DNA from 3 places in the Candidatus Enterococcus palustris genome. Region 2 is predicted to be linked to each of the others. Evidence: riboswitches for the same ligand, from Rfam matches in the RefSeq annotation. Region 2 holds a riboswitch; each other region holds the start of a gene.

Region 1 (7,432 bases), 750 kb from region 2:
ATGCGTATCGTGTTATATGCACCAATCTTAGGTATTGGCGGGATCTATAATGTTTATCAAACAGGAACAGGTATGGGCTGGATTGTCGGTGTAGCTGTCGCAGCAGTTCTAGTGTTAGTTCTAAGCTTACTCGTAACAACAATGCCTAAATTTAAAGCATTACAAAACTTAGTGGATAGAGTCAACTTGGTTTCTCGTGAAATCATCACTGGATTACCTGTTATTCGTGCATTTTCACGTGAAAAATTCGAAGAAGAGCGTTTTGATGTTGCGAATACGAATTTAATGAAAACTCAATTATTCGTTAACCGTGCAATGTCTATTATGATGCCAGTCATGATGTTATTGATGAATGGTATTTCAGTTTTGATCGTTTGGGTCGGCGGACATAATATGAATAACGGTCAATTACAAGTTGGGGATATGATGGCCTTTATTACGTATACGATGCAAATCGTTATGGCCTTTATGATGTTGTCAATGGTTTCAATTATCTTACCTCGTGCTAATGTTGCTGCTGGTCGTGTGGAAGAAGTTCTCGAAACAGAACCAACGATCAAAGATCCAGAACAACCTAAAGATGACCATGACTTCAAAGGTGAAGTGAAATTTGAAGCGGTAGAATTCCGTTACGGCGATGCGGATGAAGATGTCTTACATCATATCAACTTTACGGCAAAACCAGGTCAAACAACAGCGTTGATTGGTTCAACAGGTTCAGGTAAATCAACGATCGTTAACTTGATCCCACGTTTGTTTGATGTAACAGGTGGACGAATTACGATCGATGGCATCGATATTCGTGAGATGAGTTTGCATAAATTACATGAAATCATTGGATTTGTGCCGCAAAAAGGGATCTTATTCTCAGGTGATATTGCCTCAAATATCAAATTTGGGGATGCAAATATCTCGGATGAACAAATGCGAAAAGCAGCTGAAATTGCTCAAGCTGAAGAATTCATCGATTCAAATGAAAAAGGCTACGATCGGGAAATTTCTCAAGGTGGAACGAACGTTTCTGGTGGACAAAAACAACGATTATCCATCGCTCGTGCCTTAGCGAAAAATCCTAAAATCTTGATCTTTGATGACTCATTCTCAGCACTGGATAATAAAACAGATGTGGCGTTGAGAAAAGCCTTATCTGAAAATATCAAAGGTGCGACGCAAATCATCGTTGCTCAAAAAATCTCTACGATTCTTCACGCAGATAATATTATCGTATTGAACGAAGGTCGTGTTGTAGATCATGGAACACATGATGAATTAATGAAATCATCCACTGTCTATCAAGAAATTGCTCAATCACAATTGAGTAATGCTGAATTAGGCATAGAAGAAGCAGAGTAGGGAGGAGCGAAGAATAATGGCAGAACAAACACAAAATCGCCCTCGTGGCGGACGCGGACCTGGGCATGGCGCTCCAGTGGAAAAAGCCAAAGATTTTAAAGGAACACTAAAAAAATTAATCTCCTATATTGGTGCTTATAAAATACCCGTTTTCTTTGTAATGATCTTTGCAATTGCTTCAACCGTATTTAATATTTGGGGTCCAAAAATTTTATCCCAAGCAATCACAGAATTGTTTAATGGTTTAATCAAAAAATATCAAGGAACTGGCGGAATCGATTTTAATAAAATTGGTGGAATCTTACTCTTTATGTTAGGGCTCTACTTAGTGGCATCCGCTTTTGGGATCATTCAAGGTTGGATCATGTCAACGATTTCGCAAAAAATCACATATCGCATGCGTAAAGAAATTTCAGAAAAAATCAATCGTATGCCAATGAATTATTTTGAGAGTCGTACAACGGGTGAAGTCTTATCTCGTATCACCAATGATGTGGATACTCTAGGTCAATCACTAAACCAATCGATCACACAGCTGATTACATCAGTATTCACTATCATTGGTGTTATTGTCATGATGCTATCGATTTCTGTGCAAATGACAGGTATTGCGATTTTGATCGTCCCAATTTCAATGATCTTAATTTTGATCGTTGTGAAAAATTCGCAAAAATACTTTAAAACACAACAAGAATATCTTGGCGTGATCAATGGTAAAGTAGAAGAAACCATCGGTGGTTATAACATCGTACGTCTATTCAACGATGAAGAAAATTCACTTACAGAATTTAAAAAACAAAATGATGTCTTATTCAAATCAGCTTGGAAATCCCAATTTCTTTCAGGTTTGATGCAACCGATCATGAACTTTGTTGGAAATTTAGGGTACGTTGCAGTAGCGATTTTTGGTGGAATATTAGCTTATAATGGCACGATCACGGTCGGAGATATCCAAGCGTTTATCCAATATGTTCGTAACTTAACACAACCTATTGCCCAATTGGCTCAAGTATCAAACTTACTCCAATCAATGGCAGCAGCAGCTGAACGTGTTTTTGAATTTCTTGAAGAAGATGAAGAAGCACAAACAGTACCAAATCCAGTTAAAATCGACAAAGCCAAAGGGATGGTCGATTTTGAACATGTTCGTTTCGGGTATACACCAGACAAAATCATTATCAATGATTTCAGTTCACATGTTGATCCCGGCCAAACAGTGGCAATCGTTGGACCAACTGGTGCAGGTAAAACAACTATGGTTAAATTATTGATGCGTTTTTACGATGTAACATCTGGCGCAATCAAAATCGATGGTCATAATATCAAAGACTTTAATCGTGCAGATTTACGTAAAAATATTGGGATGGTTTTACAAGACACTTGGTTATTTAAAGGAACCATCATGGAAAACTTACGCTATGGTCGTTTAGATGCAACGGATGAAGAAGTCTATGAAGCCGCGAAAGCCGCTCACGTTCATCACTTTATCCAAACGTTGCCTGGTGGTTACAATATGGAATTAAATGAAGAGTCTTCCAACATTTCCCAAGGTCAAAAACAACTTTTAACAATTGCCCGCGCAATCTTAGCTGATAAACCGATTTTGATCCTTGATGAAGCAACATCATCTGTTGATACCAGAACAGAAGGCTTGATTCAAGGTGCTATGAATAATTTAATGGCTGGTCGTACGTCATTTGTTATTGCGCACCGTTTATCAACGATCAAAGATGCGGATAAGATTTTGTATATGCAAGATGGCGATATTAAAGAACAAGGAACACATGAAGAATTACTTGCTCAAGGCGGTTATTATGCGTCACTTTATAACTCACAATTTGAAGAGTTAGATGAGTAAAATAGAGTATAGCAGAAGCAATCATCAATCCTATTTTGATGATTGCTTCTGCTTGTTTATTGATGCTATCTTTTTCAGATTTTAAATTAAGAAAAACTAAAGAGTCATAAAATAACTTGAAAAAATTTTTTTCCAGCGTTACTATTTAACAAAATAAATAGATAAATAACCTTGTTAGGTGAGGCTCCTATACAAACACAGGCTATTGCGCAGAAACGTCGAAAGACGCCAATGTGTAAAACAGGAATTGTCGAATTAAGGCTTTTCATAAAATAGCTAAGAATTTTTCTTTACGTTGTATAGTGCTAAAACTCAGACGATGAGATTGATTGAAAGTCAAACGTCTTAGGGAAAGCATGTTTGGCTTTTTTCTTTTGGTAAATAAGAGTCAACTGTATGCCTTTAGATGATTCACTACTGTCAATTAAGAATCAAAATTTTTTTAGTTGTATGATATTCCTGTGAAAAGTACTTGGAAATAATCTTTAACTTGGTTGTTTTACTGAATATATGAATGAAGGGATTTATCACATGTATACGTTGAAAGAAAAGAAATTTACTCCAGCAGTTTTAAGTGTCGTATTTTTTTCATTGCTAACCTTTTTAGTTGTAAAACAAGAATCATGGTTTGTTCAGTTAGATTCAGCGATTTATCACTTTAATTGGAAACCGAGTCAATTACTGACCAGTATTGTGGATTTAGTTGCCAAAAGTGCTACGATCATGCCGATTTTTGTTGTTAGCTTGATAGTCTCATTTATACTTTGGCGAAATAAACATAAGTTATTGGCAGTTTGGCTAAGTAGTAATGTCTTAGTAGTCAGCGCTTTTGGATTTGTCTTAAAGCAGCTTGTGGCGCGGCAGAGACCAAATGTAGAACAGTTGGCTGAACGAACTTCCTATAGTTTTCCAAGTGGGCATTCGCTCTTAGCCATGTGCTTAGCTTGTTCGATGATCATGATTTTACAAACCGTTTATTCAAAGGAAATGAAGCATTACAAGTTTTTTAAAAACACTTTGATCGTGTATGTTCTTTTGATTGGATTGAGCCGGATTTATTTACGAGTTCATTATCCGAGTGATGTGCTTGCAGGTTTTCTTTTAAGCTATACTTGGGTCAAGTTCTCTTTTGTTTTCTTGCAAAGAGTGTACCTTAATAGAGAATTTTCTACTCCTATTGCTAAAAAAAAGTTCATTCAAAGAACTATTTTAGGTACGCTAACAGTGCTTTTACTAGTCGTTGCTGGAGCTTCAGCTTATGGTGCTGCGGTGTTTCAAAAAGTCCAAAAAACTGCCGATAAAATGTATCAGCCACTAAATCGAAAAAATAAAGCCGCAGAGTTAGGAAATAGTGAACCTGCGAGTTTCTTACTGTTAGGTATCGCAAATGATTCTAAACGCAAAACAGATTTTCGAGCAAATACGATTATGGTGGTCACCGTCAATAATCAATTGAAGAAAACTACGATCACAAGTATTCCCAGAGATGCTTATGTCGAAATCATTGGGAAAGATGGCGTCTATGACAAAATCAATCATGCTCATTCCTTTGGTGGAGACGAGATGATGATCGATACGGTTGAACATTATTTAGATATCCCAATCAATCATTATTTTGTGATCAATATGGATGGTTTAGCAGCTTTAAGTGACGCAGTTGGCGGTGTCACCGTCAATAATGATTTTGAGTTTGATGCAGAAGGAATTCATTATCCAAAAGGGGAACAGCATTTAGGCGGCTGGGAAACATTACAGTATGCGAGAATGCGCTATGAAGATCCTTTAGGCGATTACGGCAGACAAAAGAGGCAGCGAGAGGTAACGATTCAGCTTACCAAAGAATTAACTTCGATGAAAAGTGTTTTTCGTTATCAAGAATTACTCGACGTAATAGGAGAAAATGGTCAAACCGATATGACCCTGGATCAAATGACTCTTTTAATGAAAAATTATCAAAAAGCCCTAGAAAACATTGAAAGTTATCAAATGCAAGGGGAAGGATTTACAGGTGATGGCTATACTGGGGAAGAAGGGATTTCTTATCAGAGTATTTCAGATGAGGAAAAGCAAAAAATCACCACGGAATTAAAGAAACAATTGAATATAATGGAACAGTAAAAGAAGAAACTCATTTTTTCAACTTCCAATTGTCAGATGTCTTTTTCTTTTGGTATAATCTGATTTATAGAAGTGGAGGAATGTTAGTATGATAAAAGTAGCAATCATTGGATATGGAAACCTTGGACGCGGGGTTGAACGTTCGATCAAACAAAACAAAGATATGGAATTAGTCGGTGTCTTTACAAGAAGAGCTCCTGAAACGGTGCAAACAGAAGGTTCTAAAGCATTTACGATGGAGCAATTGAAACACAAAAAAGGTGAAATCGATGTCTGCATTCTTTGCGGCGGTTCAGCGACAGATTTGCCAACACAAACACCGGAGTGGACTCATTTATTTAACACGATCGATAGCTTTGACACACATGCTAAGATTCCAGAGCATTTTGCGAAAGTGGATCAAGTAGCAAAAGAAAATCAAACAACGTCGATTATCTCAACAGGATGGGACCCAGGTTTGTTTAGTTTGAATCGTTTGTATGCACAAAGCATTTTACCAGTTGGACAGACGAATACATTTTGGGGTAAAGGTGTTAGCCAAGGTCATTCCGATGCATTACGACGAATTGACGGTGTATTAGATGCCGTTCAATATACAATTCCAAACAATGATGTTATAGAGAAGCTCAAAGCTTTAGAACAACTGGGTTTGACTACTCGAGATAAACATTTTAGAGAATGTTTTGTTGTGCTTGAAAATGAATCACAGGCAGAAAAAATTCGCGAAGAAATCATTACAATGCCGAATTACTTTGCAGATTATGATACTGAGGTTCATTTTATTTCTCAGTCTGAATTGGATCAAAAACATAAAGCGATGCCTCATGGCGGCACGGTACTGCATACAGGAACAACACATGAAAATACCAAGCAAGTCATCGAATATAATTTACAGCTGGAGAGTAATCCCGAATTTACGGCAAGTGTCTTAGTTGCTTATGCTAGAGCCTGTGTTCGTTTGGCTAAGGAAAAACAATTTGGGGCATATACTGTTTTAGATATTGCGCCTAAATATTTGTCTACTCGAACAGACGAGGAATTGAGAAAAGAGTTATTGTAGAAAAAACTAAATCAAGAACATAAAGAGAATGTTAAATTGTAGCATTCTCTTTTTATTGTTTAATAATGGGTCAAAATAATCTTTTGAGATGAAGATAATGACTAGATTACGGGATAATTTTGATGGACTAGAAATTGATTGCGATTGTATAAGACTTAAATAACGATTAAGGAAAGAGTGGACAAACATGTTAAAGAAAGAGACCATTTTTGGATGTTGTAAAAACGAATTTGAACTGTTATTTATTTTGAAACTACCTTATGATTGATTTGTGAAATAACTATCAATGAAAGATAAGGGGATGCAAATGGAAAAGAAAGTAAAGAAATCAAGGGTCAAAAAAGTCATAACAACGTTACTATTGCTTAGTAGTCTATTTGGAGTAAGTTTATATTTTGGTGTAACGGCACAAGCAGCACCGCCAACTGGGAAAAAAGTAAAGATGAGTGCTTATACGATGAATGGGGACTTTAAAGGTAACTTTAGAAAAACCCTAGAAGTTGGCAATTGGGAGTACGCTGTTTTAGGTACGAGTAGTGATGGTGTTTATTTAGATCATGAAGGGTTAAACATATATACGATCAGATCAGTTAATCCATATACGAGTGGTTATGATTATTGGAACTTTTCAACTAGAGGTTATATTTATTTAGATACTAAAAGTAATGCGAAACGTTTTGTCATTGTTGACAAAGGGGACGGTTACTACAAAATTTTTCACAATGGCATCCCGATCAATACATATTTTTGGGGTGGTGGTATACTGAGTTATATCAGTGTTGGTGAAGCTAGTGGTTACGATGAAACAAAGTGGAAATTTCAGTAAAAAGTTACGAGGCTGAGACATCATCATATCCCAGCCTCGTTGTTTGTTAGAGTATTCAAAGAGTTTTTTAAATGTTAGAAATAGCCACTGACAAAACATTAAAGACATGTTCTAAATCTTCTTGTGTACCACGAAGCTCATAGTCAGCTAAAAAAGGAAAATCAAATTTCTGAGCATATTGTTTAGCAGTTAAACAATATTGGTGGTTAAAATTTTT
Region 2 (7,432 bases):
TTGATGGAGCGGAAAATTTGATTGTACAGCTAAAACAAGACGAACAAGATACTGCAGATTATTTTTTGAATAACAATCACTAATATAGTTTCATCATATTCGATAAACTGAATAAAGCAGCAATGAGTTTGGTTGTTGCTTATTTAGTTTAATTGTTTTTTTTCAGACTTTAGTTTCAGTGAAGTGGAAACTTGGAGTAGGAAAAATAATATAAAATTTTATATAAAAACAAATTTTTCTACATCGGATCAAAGTAAATTGATATACTATAATTGCACTACTAAAGGAGAAGTCATTAACGATAAGGGGCATTACATGGAAAAAAAGAAACGTGAAAAGAAGAAAAGAAAACTGTTTAGACTTCCGACGTTATTTATACTCTTGATTTTGGGCGGAATCGCTTTTTTATTTTGGTATTATTACAACCTCGATTATCAGGATAACGCTACGCCGTCCTATAATGGGTATCAAGTTTCCCCAATAGATTTAGAGATATCAGGTGTTGACTTTCACCAAGGTACTGAGCCTTTATTGGAAGGAAGTCGAGTGAATTCTGAATTTGCTGAGCCATTGATCGATCCATGGCCGCAAGATGAGCAAATCAAACAACCAGCAACGCTACCTGTTTTTCGTTTGTGGGATATGGACAATAAACAAACTGTTTACAAAGCAAGCGTAAATCTGTCAAGTGTGAAACATATTGAAAAAGTTGAATTTCCAACGTTTGGTGAAGAAAATGGACCAAACGATTTACAAATCTATCCAGCGAAATATCATCCAGAAAGTAGTACATGGGAAACAGATATTCTGGTTAAGAACCATCAAGAAGCGGGACGTTATCAGATTAAACTGTTGATTACGAAAGAAAATGGAAAAACTGAATTAGTGGACTTTGGTGAGTTTGTAGTTGAACAGCCTAGCATAGAAGCTGCAGTGGACAATGCTAACGTTGGTAAAGGGCAGTTTGATGTAAATATTCAGACTAAAAGCACTGCTGATATTGAAAAAGTACTAGTTCCAGTGTGGTCAAAAGAGGATAAAAGTGATAAAAAAGTATATGAGGGGACCCTTCAACCTGATAATACCTATAAAGTTCATGTTGATTACGAAGATTTCGCTTTTAATAATGGTCTGTACCATGCGAGTGCCCAACTAATTACAATGAATGGATTAAAAGCTGAGTGTGAGGCTGGCACTGCAGAGATTGAGTTGAGACGGCCAGTCCGTATCCGAATCATGCAAGAAACAACGTTGTTTCAAAATAGAACCTTGTCTAAAACAGCTAAACAATTACCAGCAAACAGTATGGCTTATGTGAAAGGGATCGTCTTTAATTCTGAAAAAAAAGTTTATCGAACGACTGAGGGCTATATTTCCGCTGAGAATATTGAAATTAGTGAAATGATGGATGATATACGTTATGTAGCTCATCGTGGAAATCATAAAGTAGCGCCCGAAAACTCTATCCCGTCCTTCCAACAATCTGATAGTTGGGGAATTGAAACGGATATTTGGCTGACAAAGGATAAACAGTGGGTGATCATGCATGATAGAACAGTTGACCGAATGACAAATGGTAAAGGGAAAATCAGTGATTTGACATTAGCTCAGATAAAAGCCTTGCGCATCGATCAAGGATCAAATAAAGAAAATTATTCCCAAGAACAATTAATTGTTCCGACACTAGAAGAGTTTCTAACGATCATGAATAATAAACAGAGTATTCCTTTTATTGAAGTTAAGGCAAAGAATCTTGAACCGAGCGATTATGATCATCTTGCAAATTTAATTACTTCCTATGGTATGTCTAATACAGCGGTGATCATTTCATTTGATTATCCAAATTTAGTGGAAATGAAAAAACGTCTTCCAGACACTCAGGTTCAATTGTTAGCTAAAACTTTAGATGAACAAATGATTACTCAAACGAGTAGTTTAGGTGGGAAAGCTGGTCTAGATATCAAATATGATAGTGTAGTGAATAGGCCAGACTTAATTGCTAAAGCTCAAAGTAAAGGATTGTCTGTTAATTTATGGGGAGTGCCTCAAAATGAATTTAAAAAGATGGAGGCATTAGGGATAAATAATTTAACAACGGACTATGACTAAGGAGTATTTAAGCCTTTTTGTAAAGGAATAGATTCATAAAAATTTTAGGATGGTTCATGTTTTTTATTCTGTCATAATGGACGATAAGCAAAAATAATTGCTTACTATTTTTTAGGAGGATAAAATCCATGAAAAAAATTATTTTAGGAACAACAATCTTATTTTGCTCAGTTGCTCTAGTAGGATGCGGTAAAAATGCGGAAAAGAACAATGATAAAACTGAAGGATCGTCGTCCTCCAGAATTGAAAAAAGTAGCAGTTCTCTAGAATCAAGCAAGAAAGATAAGCACGAAAAAACTTCGGAATCGAAAGAAGTTGGCAACGAAACTACAGAGTCCGTAGTAAAAAAAGAAAAAGTAAAAAAAACTGTTTAACAGGGGATAATGTAGAATCTACAAAATGATTTTTAAAAGTAGTGACTGAGTTGGTTTGTAAGGATGTGAGTGGGGATATAACTCAAAGAGTTATGTCCCCACTCACATTTTTTTTTTAAGAATCAGTGTATGAAATTCATTAAAAAGAAGTATCAATAAAAGATGATAATACTTGTTTTAGTTGATTTCCAATATATTTATTTTTAAGATAATAGATCGACATCACTCTGAGTGGGAGGCTTTCATCATTTATAGAAATGATGTCTAGATCATCCAAATGACGTTGTAAATATTGTGGGACGATAGAAAAAGTATCGGTGTTTTTTACCATGTAAAGAATCAATTCAGTGGTATCAACGTGAATATCCATTTCTTGAGATCTTGATGGGAGACTGTTTTTCATCCAATCATAAATTGTTTTCGTTTCAAGAAATGTTTGATTAAAGAATACAAAAGGATAATTATCAAATAAGTCTAGACTAATTGTTGCATGGTCGAAAACTGGGTGGCCTTTTCGCATGATGATTTTGTATTCGTTTGAATAAATATCTATTTTATTTATCGTGTCAGGTACATTGTTTATGGAAGGGCCAATTCCAATATCCGATTCTAATGTTTCGAGTGAGTGAAAGATATTATCTGAAATAATTGTATTGATTCTCAAATATTTATATTCTTGAAACAATGCTGAAAGAGTCTCATTTAATTTGAATTCTAGATCGTTTAAAAAAAGAGAAACATTAATCGTAGTTAATGCAGATTCTTTTGAAAAGGAGAGGTCATTGATCTCATCGCAAATATAGAACATTTCTTGTTTGATACGCCAACAATGACTTTCTAGTATTTTTCCAGCGGGGGTGAGTTGACATTCTTCTTTAGCTCTAAAAAATAGTGCTGCCCCGATTTCATCTTCAAGATTTTTTATTTGCTTACTTAATGCGGCTTGTGAAATGCCGAGATGATTGCTGGCTCTAGTGAATTGTTTTTGTTCGCAGAGTGTTAAGAAGTAGTTTAAATGAGTTAATTCCATGTTTTTTTCTCCTTTCAATTTGTTGTTAAAAAATAAATTGAAGTTGTTCGATTAGATCTTTATGTGCTTTTGAGAGAGGTAGGTCTGAATGATAACCAATAGAAATATTTCTGAAAGGTCCATCAATGATCTCGACTGATGTAATACTTAAATAATTCGGAATGGAATCTGCCAATGAGTAAGGAAGAAATGCCACGCCAAAGTCTTGATCGACTAAATTCAATATCGAGATTGTTGAAGGTAGTTCGTAACATTGATTATCTTTAAGTTCAGGATGGTTTATTTCTATCCAAGTTTTAATTATGTTCTTTTCATAGATTTGTTTTGAATAATTTATTAAAGGGGTTTGCAGTAAATGCTCTACTGACAATTCGTTTAGATAAGATAGTTGATTTTTTTTGCTAATGAAAACAACGTAAGATTCTGAAAAAATCAAACTACTTGCTATTTTAGAATTCTCTTCTGATAGAATACCGACTGCTATATCGATTTCTTTATTTTCCAGAGCTATTTCAAGATTGTCGTAATAGCCATAATCAATAGAGGCTAATGGATATTTTTGGTGAAAGTCTGTTAGCATTTTTGCAATCAAATAGTCAGTGTCAGCTAAATTTGTTCCGATTTTGATGGTTGCCGTTTCTCCAGTATGGACAAGTAAATTGATTTCTGTGACAGCCATTTCAAATTCTTGAAAAATTTTCTCCCCTCTTTTTTTTAAAACAAGACCCTCAGGCGTTAAGGTGTTATTGCCGTAATCTCTCGTTATCAGTTGGGCGTTTAGCTCCTGCTCTAATTCTCGAATATGTGTGCTTAAATAAGGCTGAGAAATACCTAATTCCTCTGATGTTTTTGTAAAGCTTTTGTTTTTGCATAATGCTAAAAAATAGTCTAATTGTTTTAATTTCATTTGCTCATCTCCTTTACTCTGTTGAAAATAAATGCTGGTTCTCTTCAAGATAAAATAATTTGAGATGAAATAGTCATTTTTTTTTTAAAATATACAAAAAATTAATAGTATTTTTTTATTTTGAAATAATGACTGTTTTCTATAAAGGAAAAGAGCCCTTTTAATTGGTAATAGCCGACCAATTAAAAGGACTTTTATCAGTATTAGCTTACTGATAGGGAATAGTGAACTATTAGTGAATAGGTTGTTTCTTAGTTTAGTATAATTTTTTTTGGCCAATAGAGCCATTCTGTTTTATTTATAGTGCTATTACTTTTTATGAAATTTGAACAATGAACTTTGGAAATATAAATCCCACTACGGGGGAAAGCCGAAGTGGGATCCATCAGAGCTTACTTTGTAAAAAGGAGTATGGATGTTACATAAACGAACTTGGGAGATTCGTTTATACAAATATAGTAAATAAAATGAACTGAATAAACTATTTCTTTTTTGTCATAGAAGTATTCTTTTTTATAAATGATTTAAAAAGGAAGATGGCGAAAAAACTACATTCAAAAAAAGTTATACAGGTATCGTTTTTTTTGTCTATAAATGTAAGGCATAATTCATTAGAATAACAGTGTAATTCTTCTTGTTAGGCGAGGCTCCTATACAAACACAGGCTACTGCCCAAAAATGTCGAGAGACGCCAATGGGTAGAACAGGAACTGTCGAATTAAGGCTTTTCTTAAGGTAGCTAAAAGCTTGGGCTTTTTACGTTGTATAGTGCCAAAACTCAACGATTATGGAGACTCACGGCAAAGCGGGCTGAGTTTTCAGTGCGCTTTTTTGTGTGGAAAGGATGTGGTGACGGTGCCAGAAGATAGTTCGATAAGCCAGAGATCAACTAAAAGAAAAGAGGATAATCTAGATGCAAAAAGAAATGAAGAACATGATCCATGAAAAAGCTTATCAAAAGATAGCGAATTTATCTATCGATAAAGTTTTAGAAAGCTTTTCCTCTTCTTGGGATGGCTTGAAAGCACGAGAAGTTCAACACTCGAAAGAAAAATTCGGTATAAATAAAATTACAGATAATAAAAAAAAGTCCTTTATTTATACTGTGATAAAATCCTATGTCACACCATTTACTGTTGTATTGATGATACTAGCAACTATCTCGTTTTTCACTGAATATGTGTATGCTGAACCAAGTGAGAAAGACATTACTGGGGTTTTGATTATGGTGGTCATGGTTTTGTTAAGCGGCACTATGACTTTAGTTCAATCAGTGAAATCAAGTAATGCAGTCAGTAAATTACAAAATATGATTCAGATCACAGCGACTGTTACCAGAGAAAATAAAGAAATGGAAATACCTGTGGACGAAGTTGTTTGTGGTGACTTAGTTAATCTTGCAGCAGGAGACATGATTCCAGCAGATTTGCGGTTGATTCATGCGAAGGACTTATTCGTTTCACAATCAGCGATGACAGGAGAAAGTTTTCCAGTTGAAAAAAAAGTCAAAAATGTTACTTCTACAAATAATAATAACCAAACAGATTTTGATAATTTATTGTTTTTAGGCAGCAATGTCGTTAGCGGCAGTGGTGTTGGTGTAGCTGTTCGGGTTGGGGATAATACACTGTTTGGAAAAATTGCACAAGATGTTGCAGATGATGAGAAAAAAACAAGCTTTGAATTAGGTGTAAACAAAACGACATGGTTATTGATTCGTTTTATGATGGTGATTACGCCAGCAGTATTTTTGATCAATGGAATCACAAAAGGCGATTGGGGTGAAGCCTTAATGTTTGCTATTGCAACGGCTGTAGGGCTTACACCAGAAATGCTGCCAATGATCGTTACGACTAATTTGGTCAAAGGTTCTAGGGATATGGCAAAAGAAGGAACGATCATGAAAAACGTCAACGCGATTCAAAATTTTGGTGCCATGGATATTTTATGTACGGATAAAACTGGCACCCTGACACAAGACAAGGTCATTTTAGAATATCATTACAATACCTCATGCCAAGAAGATCGGGAAGTATTGCGTTCTGCTTTTTTAAATAGTTATTTCCAAACTGGTCTGCGTAATTTAATCGATAAGGCAATTATTGAAGCGTCATCGAAAGAGTTATCTATCGATGAAGAAGATTATTTTAAGATTGATGAAATTCCTTTCGACTTTAATCGCAGAAGAATGAGTGTTGTTATTAAAAATAGAAGATCGAATCAAAGCTTTTTGATTACTAAAGGAGCAGTTGAAGAAATGCTGCAAGCATGCTCTCATATCAATCAGGCTGGAGACGTTGTTCCGATCACACCAAAAATAAAAAAACAAGTATTAAAAACAGTGAAGGAATTAAATGAAGATGGTCTAAGAGTCTTAGCGATCGCAGATAAAAAAGTCAACAATCAATTAGATGACTATTCTGTTGCAGATGAACAGGAACTGATTTTACAAGGGTATCTCGCTTTTCTAGATCCTCCCAAAGAAACGGCGGCTGCTGCTATTCAAGCATTAAAAAGTAACGGAGTTTCTGTAAAAATTCTAACAGGTGATAATGAATTAGTAACACGTTCAGTTTGTAAAGAAGTTGGTCTGGGGACTGAAAAAATGATCGATGGTTCAGCAATTTCTAAATTATCTGAATCAGAACTAGAACAGATGGTCAATAAATATACTATTTTTACAAAAGTAACACCTGATCAAAAAACAAAAATTGTTAAAGCGTTGAAGAAAAATGAACAAACAGTTGGCTTCATGGGGGACGGAATCAATGACGCAGGAGCTATGAAAGTCTCTGATGTTGGAATTTCTGTAGATACGGCAGTTGATATTGCAAAAGAATCGGCTGATGTGATTTTGCTGCAAAAAGACTTAATGGTTTTAGAACAGGGAATTATTTCTGGACGCAAAGTCTTTAGTAATACAATGAAGTATATCAAAATGACAGCAAGTTCAAATTTTGGGAATGTATTTTCTGTTATTCCTGCGAGTATTTTTTTACCATTTTTACCAGT
Region 3 (7,432 bases), 1.4 Mb from region 2:
TACTTTATTACTATTTTCTAAGTGGTTGATCGCATCCAACACCCCAGGTAAAAATTTATATTTTAAAACCTTTTCTGAATCACTACCAAGAATTTTCTGCGACCATTGACTTGAACCTGTTGCTAAAATCAATTTATCAAATGACATAAAAAAGTCTTCATCCTGTTTTTCATATTTGATGATATGCTGTTTTGAGTCCATGCCAACTACTTTTGCACTCATCAGCAAAGTAATCTCGTTGTCGATTAATTGTTGTTCCGAAATAAACTGAGCCGTTTCGATCGGGTCGATCCTCTCATTAAAATAAAGATTGATACCGCCTGGTAAGTAGCCGATGGTTTGTTGTTTCTCGATTAAATGGATTTCAGCTGTGGGATATTTTTTTCTGATCGCTAAAGCAGCTGATACTCCAGCAAATGAAGCACCAATGATTACGACTTTCACAGTAAAACCTTCTTTCTAAGTAAACCGTTTTCCTAAAGAATAGCATACCCCTACTCTTAACGCATAGAAATAAGCTGATATATTTCATAGACAAAAAAAGATCTGTCTGCTCAGTATAAAAAGAGCAGACAGATCACGTTCACTTGTATGATTCCATTTTACTTATCTTTCATAAAATCTTGAATTGCTTGAGCATTTTTTTGTTCATCAAGTTCGATCACGCTTCCTGATTCCGTATAATCATTAAAATTCCATGATCCTTCTACTGGAACTGAAAGTGATTTTAAGGGCTTCACTTTTCCAGAAAGAAAATCCTTCGCCAAATCGATCAATAAACTTGTTGGTACATTTGTATCGATTTTGCCGACCATTTTCCCAGCAACTTGAGGAAGTTCCCAGACTGGAATCAAATCTTTAGATTGCTCAACTAGCGCATCCATCACTTGCTGCTGGCGTCTGATTCGACCGAAATCGCCTTCTTCATCCATTCTAAAACGAGCATACTGCAATAAACTATTCCCATGCAAGGTTTGCTTTCCTTTCAGAATATCCACACCATCTAAGTTAATATCTTTTTCAGCATCGATTGTTACCCCTTTTGGATAAAGTTCATCAATGATGTCACTAAATTCTTTAAAGTCCATGACAACATAATAATTGATCGGTAAATCAAAGTTGGTTTTCAAGACATCTTTTGTCATTTGTGCGCCGCCATATGCATAGGCTGCATTTATTTTATCTTGCCCGCCATCAGGGAACGTTACATAGCTATCCCTCATGATTGAAATCAATTTAGGCTGTTTGGTTTTCCCGTCATAGTGAGCGACCATCAACGTATCTGAGCGTCCTTGGTCTTCATCATCATCTCTAGAGTCATTCCCAACGACCATGACCGTTAGTTCTTTGTCACTCGTTTGTTCATCACCCGTAAAATTTTGGTTCTTATTAGGAAGTTTTGATTCACTCTCCTCTTTGGCTGTTTGGAAGGAAATCGCCGCATAACAGCCTGCGCTTACAATCACCAGCAGAATTGATAACAGGGTAATAATCATTATTTTTACAGATTTTTTCATTGTTTATTCCTTTCTACAGCTCTATTCATTTCTTGGATAAAAGAAAAATCCCCGCACCAAGAAAACTCAGCGAAGGGATTAGATTACAAAGTTTAAATACATGGCATTCGCCACTTACTTATAACTTACCATGATCTTCTCTTCGTTGAGTTTTAGCACTATATAACGTAAAAAGCATTGCTTTTAGCTACTTTGGAAAACGCCTTAATTCGACGAATTCTGTCCTACCCGTGCCTGTCTTTCGACATTTCTGAGCAGTAGCCTATGTTTATATAGGAGCCTCACCTAACAAGTATTTAATTCATTTTAAACTATAAGCGTATCGTATCACAAAGTCAAATTAAATTTTATATAAGAGACTCACTTTTACAACTATGTTATTTAATTGAAAGTACATTACATCTAAAGCTACATTAGATACCCTACATAATAAACAAATATTCCAAACTAAAAAATCTTTACATTTTCTTAAATAATAGCTATTTTCTATCAAATCGTAACTTTCCATAGACAGACAAGGGTTTATCTGTTTCAATGTTTAAAGGACCTAACATTGGGAGGATAAATATGGAAAATTTTTTAGAGAAACAACAAGAATTCTTTTTCAGCTTTTTAACAGATAGTATCGATAATTTTCTATTAGATCATTCTGATGATACCTTTTATGTATTTGCTTTAGACTGCACTATTTATGAAGAAGGTGAAATCAACCTTTACTTTAATACCGTAGACCTTTGGCAAGAAACAACCGATTATTATACAAGTAAAGGTCATACTTCATCACAGTTAGAAGAAATGAAATATAATGCTCGTGACTGGGATGAAAATCAACGTTTTGCCACTCTTCATCTATTTGACGATTGGGTGGAAGACGAACAAGATATTGAAACAGTTCTCGACTGGCTTTGTCAGCAAATAGTGCTCTTAACAGATAGTGAATCATTCGAGCGTATTCCTAAAACAGAAGATTTCAAGGTATTGGTTTACGATCATGATGAAAATCCATCTGACTCACAAGAAAGATTTGAAAAAATCGGAATGTCTGAACTTTTTCAAATAGAATAATAAAAAAGCCTAACTTTTGGGTCTCACAACAGATTGCAAAAGCAGGCTTTTCTATTTTCTTGAAGTTTGTCTTCACCAGCTAAAAAGAAAATGCTAACTCTTCCAAATTAAAAAGTGTTACCAGAATTTCATTTACTTTCTCTGCTAATTTTTTCTCATCTCTGATCTGATCATTTGTTTCGATCTTTGTTGCCTCATTTGAATAAGTCAGAAAATCATATTCTTCTTTAAGTGTGATTTGATAATCAGCTTTTTTATATAATGTATAATCATCAATCTCATCCATTTGATATTCGCGTTTGTAACCATTTTTTAACACAATCGCAGTTAGCAACGTGTTGACCGTCAAAGCTTCTAAGAGAACTGTTTCTTCATCTAATTTCAATGTATAATTTTCATCTTCAATAATGCCGCAAGCATTACAGCCTCCATCTAATAAGTTGACCGTTCTAGTGATTATCGCTCTTTTCATCTGTACAACTCCTTCCTTCTATTTCTAAACACATTATATCAAAAGCAAAACGCTAATGAGACACTATTTTTCCTAAAAAAAATCATTACACACAAATAAGGCTTTTTTTAAATAAAATAAATAGTAAATGACGATAATAACAAATATATTTTAAACATTATGAGAAATTACTCATATATATTTACTTTATATTTACTTTAGATAATAATATAGACAAGCTACTGTTCATAAAACAGTAGCAAAAAAGAGGAGGTATTTTTTATGAAATTTTTTAAAGGTATGATGGTTGCAGGTTTAGCAATCAGTTTATGTTCTGCTAGTTTAGCAACAGTATCAAGCTCAGCAGATGCAGCAACAGTGGTGGAGTCAAATTACAATAAGACAGTTACTTTATTCAATAAAGCGGACATCTTAGCGTACACAGGTTTATCATTAACTAGTTCAAATGTATCATCTGTTTATAATGAATTAGTTAAAGCAAGTACATGGGAAGCTGCAGGTTATAGTTCATCACAAGCAGCTGTGATTGCAAGAGATTTTGGTAGAAACTATTACAAATCAGTAAACCTGTTGCAAAAAATGACTTATCAAAATGATTTACATCTTAAAGTTATTTTAATCACTAAAGGCTATGTAAAAGCAGAGTTCGGTTTACAATCATACTATGTTCCAGAAGCGCCAGTTACTCCAGAAAAACCTGAAGAACCTGAAGTTCCTGAAACTCCTGAAGTACCAGAAACGCCTGTTACTCCTGAAAAACCAGAAACACCTGCTGAACAATCTGATTTGAAAAAATTAGAAATTCAAATTAAGTATACTACTGGACAACAAATTCAATTACAATATCAAGTGAATTCTAACGGCACGATCAAAGCTCAATACCAAGATAAATCAAACAAAGTTCAACTACAAGGTAGTGCAGCTGAAGAAAAAATCGAAGGAATCATCGCTGGCTTAGACTTGAAAAATGGTAGTGAAAAAGAAATTACTTCACACATTTTAAACAAATTGGGTCGTGGTTCAAGCTACAAACAATTCCAGTATCAAGCTCAATTTAACGACAATAAACAAGTTAAATTTAAACTTAAATAAGCAATAGAATAATCAATCATCAAAATTAAAAGACCTCTTTTCTATGTTGTAGAAAAGAGGTCTTTTAGTCACTTAATCTGTTTCTTTTTCCGCCACAAAATGTATGACTGAATCAATACTAGTACAACCAATAAAATAATTAGTAAAATCAACCAAAACGGTACTTTACTTTCCACCTTAGGTCCCTTGTTTTCTTCATTGATCTGTTTTGCCTGTTCTCTTGTAATCTCAAACTCATTTTCAAATGTCCATTTTTTACCATCTTGCATAATCTGAGTATTACTAATATATTTTCCAGCTGCTAGTTGTCTTTTGATTGGTACTGGGAAATCCATTACAGAATCAGGTGCCATTTCTAGCCCTTCTTTTTCTAATTTGATCAAAGGAGCTTTATCTCCTTTTTTTTGGATAGTAAATTTTAGATCCATTTTTTTTGAGATTGCTGCATTTTTATTCCGAATAGAATGGATCACAGATATTTTCTTACCTTGCTTTGATTTCGCTACCTTGACTGAATCCATTTCATAATCTGGTAAAATCGTGACATCCGTTTCATTCAGCACAACGCCAACAACATAATGAAATCTTTGTTGGATGGTCACATCTTTATTTTTTGTTTCAGCCTCAGATAGATTTTTGGTAAAACGTAATCCACCCACTATAACACCATCATATTTCTCTTTTGGTATCTTCAAATGAAAGCGAGCAATTTTCGTTTCATACGGCTGTAAAGAAATAGTTGTTTCTAGTACTTTAACCAAAGATTCAAAAGGATATTTCAAGGTTTTATCTTTGACTCCTTTTACCGTATAATCGATCATCCCTTCTTCTGTTGTCGTAGCATTTATTGCGTTGATCGACACTGAGATCGGCGTATCTTCTGGATTCACTAGCTTGACTTGTAATTCTTGTTCCTCTTGCGGCTGCATTTTTAAATCAAAATAAGATTTATTGAAATCGATTTGATTCTGGGGAATCACAGCTTGTACATAAAAACTATTTGTTTCATTACTCTTTTCCTGCGCTAAAATGGTCTTCGCATTGAATAAACCAAATAAAAAAATAAGTCCGACTGAAAATAATATCTTGATGCCCTTTAACCTATAGCAACTATACATATAAATCACACCCTTCAATTTAATCATAAAAAGAGAGCGGAACATACTAATGCTCATTCCACTCTCTTTAAATCACTGTTTGATGTTATGGTGCATCGGCTAATGTCCAGTCGATTGTAGAAGTGTGTTTTCCAAGAGTTGCCATTGCGGCTGGTACATCAAGTGTTACACCTTTACTTTGAGCGTCCGGCCAAGTAAAAGACCATGTCCCTGCCCCAGCACCTGCTGCGGCAGTTGCAAATGGTGACGCAGTTGAAGCGCCACTTGTTAATTTGATTGTATTAACAGGTGTTGGTGCATCAGCATCACTATTCGTTTCAGCTTGGGTATTTTTAAAATTCAAACTAGCATTTGGCAATGAAGCTGCAGCAGAACTATTTTTAAATCCATTCAACTTCCCACTAAGTTTCCAACCAGCATTTGTCCCTCTGGCATCTGAAACAACAACATTGATTGCTTCTGGATTTGTCGGAATGTACGATGCATCATTCACTGAAATCGTTTGTGACGCATAACTGATCGTAGAAACTGCTTCTAAGGTTAAAGCACCTGGGGTAAAAGTGACATCCAAATCAGTTGACTTATTAATATCAGCAGCTGATGCAGATTGTCCTAAAAATAATGTACCAAAAACAACTGATAATAATAAAACTTTTGAACTAGTAGTAACGCATCTTGAACTCTTCATTTTATACACCCTCTCTTTATTGGTGAAGCTTATATTTATTTGGCACCGACAGAAACAATCGTTCTACCGCTTGAAGCTGTTTCAGTGCCAAGTGTTGCCGTTGTATTAAAAGTAATTGATGTGCCAGCTGTTAATTGGCGACTTGAAATATCTAACGTGAACGTACCGTCTGAATTAACAGGTGATTCTTCGTACACATTACCAGGAAATCTTACTCTAACTTTAAATTGAGTTCCTTCTGGAGGATTAACGATTTTTACAGACCCTTTAATCATTGTATCTCCAACAAAAATTGGCATTACAATGGGTGTTGAAACAACATATCCTTCTAGTGAAGGAATCTTGCCAACCGCAAAAACTACGCTTTCACTATTTTTACCTGTGAAGGACAGTGGATGTTCTGCAATCGTAACAAGTCGAAGTGGATTGCCCTCTTTTAGATTTTTATCAGCTACAGAAATGGAGTAAGTACCATCTTTTTCAATCGCTACTTTTCGAGATGAACCATCTAGAAATTGAACTTGGATAAATAATTCAGTCCCTGTTGGAGCATTCTTTGTGTCAACGGAACCTGTGATAAACTTACTGGCCTCATTTACAGTTTTAAATTGTGGCTTTGGCACTTGGTAGCTTTTCAATGGGTCAAGGATCACTTGCTTGATTTCAGGCTCACTGATTTTTGTTCTTTTGCCATCACTTGCTTCTACCACTACTTTTAATTGGTCATTCCCTTGAGGCTGATACTTGCCAAAAGGAATCGTAAAGCTTCCATCTTCATTGATCAATCCAGTTAGACTGGTGTCATCAGGTAACACGACCTTCGCTATAAACGTCACACCATTTGGAACTGGTTGAGTTAAATCAACCTTGCCTTTAAGACTTGGCATCCCTTCTAGAATATCTGCAGTTACTGGTTTTGCAACAACATAATGTATAAAGGGATCCGCTATTACTTGCTTGATTGTTGGTTCACTGACTTTTGTTTGTTTTCCATTACTTGCTTCAATGACAATGTTCAATTGATCATTACTTTGCGGGCGATAGTCACCGAATAAAATTGTAAAATTACCAGTTCCATCTACTGATCCTGTCAACCTAGTTCCATTCGGTAATTCTACTTTCGCTTTAAATGTTACATCTTCAGGTATGGGTTGATTGATCACCACGTTTCCATTTAGGCTAGTTACGCCTTCTACAATATCTCCAACAATTGGTTTTGCGATAGGATAGTTAACAAAAGGATCCGCTATTACTTGCTTGATTGTTGGTTCGCCATTTTTACTATATTTACCGACAGTTGCTTCGATCACAATTTTTAATTGATCATTCCCTTTAGGCTCATAATCACCAAACGGAATCACAAACGTCCCATCTTCATTGACCGTTTCAGATAATATTGTTCCATTTGGTAATTCTGCTTTCGCTTTAAACGTTATACCGTCTGGACTCGGTTTTGCTATAACTACACTTCCGCTAAGAC

The links. Region 2 has a riboswitch for magnesium ahead of mgtA (magnesium-translocating P-type ATPase). Riboswitches for the same ligand answer to the same signal wherever they lie in the genome.
Region 1: linked by a shared signal. The riboswitch ahead of A5821_RS01505 (phosphatase PAP2/LCP family protein) and the one ahead of mgtA (magnesium-translocating P-type ATPase) in region 2 are both predicted to bind magnesium.
Region 3: linked by a shared signal. The riboswitch ahead of A5821_RS16170 (LCP family protein) and the one ahead of mgtA (magnesium-translocating P-type ATPase) in region 2 are both predicted to bind magnesium.

What each region holds. Positions count from the first base shown of each region.
Region 1 covers NZ_CP147244.1:317,746-325,177, forward strand. The annotation lists gene A5821_RS01495 (ABC transporter ATP-binding protein) at 1-1,353, shown strand, start outside; gene A5821_RS01500 (ABC transporter ATP-binding protein) at 1,370-3,211, shown strand; M-box (ykoK) riboswitch at 3,375-3,542, shown strand; gene A5821_RS01505 (phosphatase PAP2/LCP family protein) at 3,743-5,329, shown strand; gene A5821_RS01510 (diaminopimelate dehydrogenase) at 5,418-6,389, shown strand; gene A5821_RS01515 (hypothetical protein) at 6,697-7,215, shown strand; gene nrdI (class Ib ribonucleoside-diphosphate reductase assembly flavoprotein NrdI) at 7,283-7,432, opposite strand, start outside.
Region 2 covers NZ_CP147244.1:1,066,007-1,073,438, reverse strand. The annotation lists gene ribF (riboflavin biosynthesis protein RibF) at 1-83, shown strand, start outside; gene A5821_RS05065 (glycerophosphodiester phosphodiesterase family protein) at 316-2,109, shown strand; gene A5821_RS05060 (hypothetical protein) at 2,238-2,483, shown strand; gene A5821_RS05055 (LysR family transcriptional regulator) at 2,623-3,513, opposite strand; gene A5821_RS05050 (LysR family transcriptional regulator) at 3,539-4,420, opposite strand; M-box (ykoK) riboswitch at 5,047-5,217, shown strand; gene mgtA (magnesium-translocating P-type ATPase) at 5,334-7,432, shown strand, end outside.
Region 3 covers NZ_CP147244.1:3,463,093-3,470,524, reverse strand. The annotation lists gene A5821_RS16175 (FAD-dependent oxidoreductase) at 1-444, opposite strand, end outside; gene A5821_RS16170 (LCP family protein) at 603-1,517, opposite strand; M-box (ykoK) riboswitch at 1,649-1,817, opposite strand; gene A5821_RS16165 (DUF4303 domain-containing protein) at 2,085-2,582, shown strand; gene A5821_RS16160 (DUF4809 family protein) at 2,662-3,054, opposite strand; gene A5821_RS16155 (YusW family protein) at 3,316-4,146, shown strand; gene A5821_RS16150 (DUF916 and DUF3324 domain-containing protein) at 4,215-5,264, opposite strand; gene A5821_RS16145 (WxL domain-containing protein) at 5,350-5,952, opposite strand; gene A5821_RS16140 (adhesive domain-containing protein) at 5,988-7,432, opposite strand, start outside.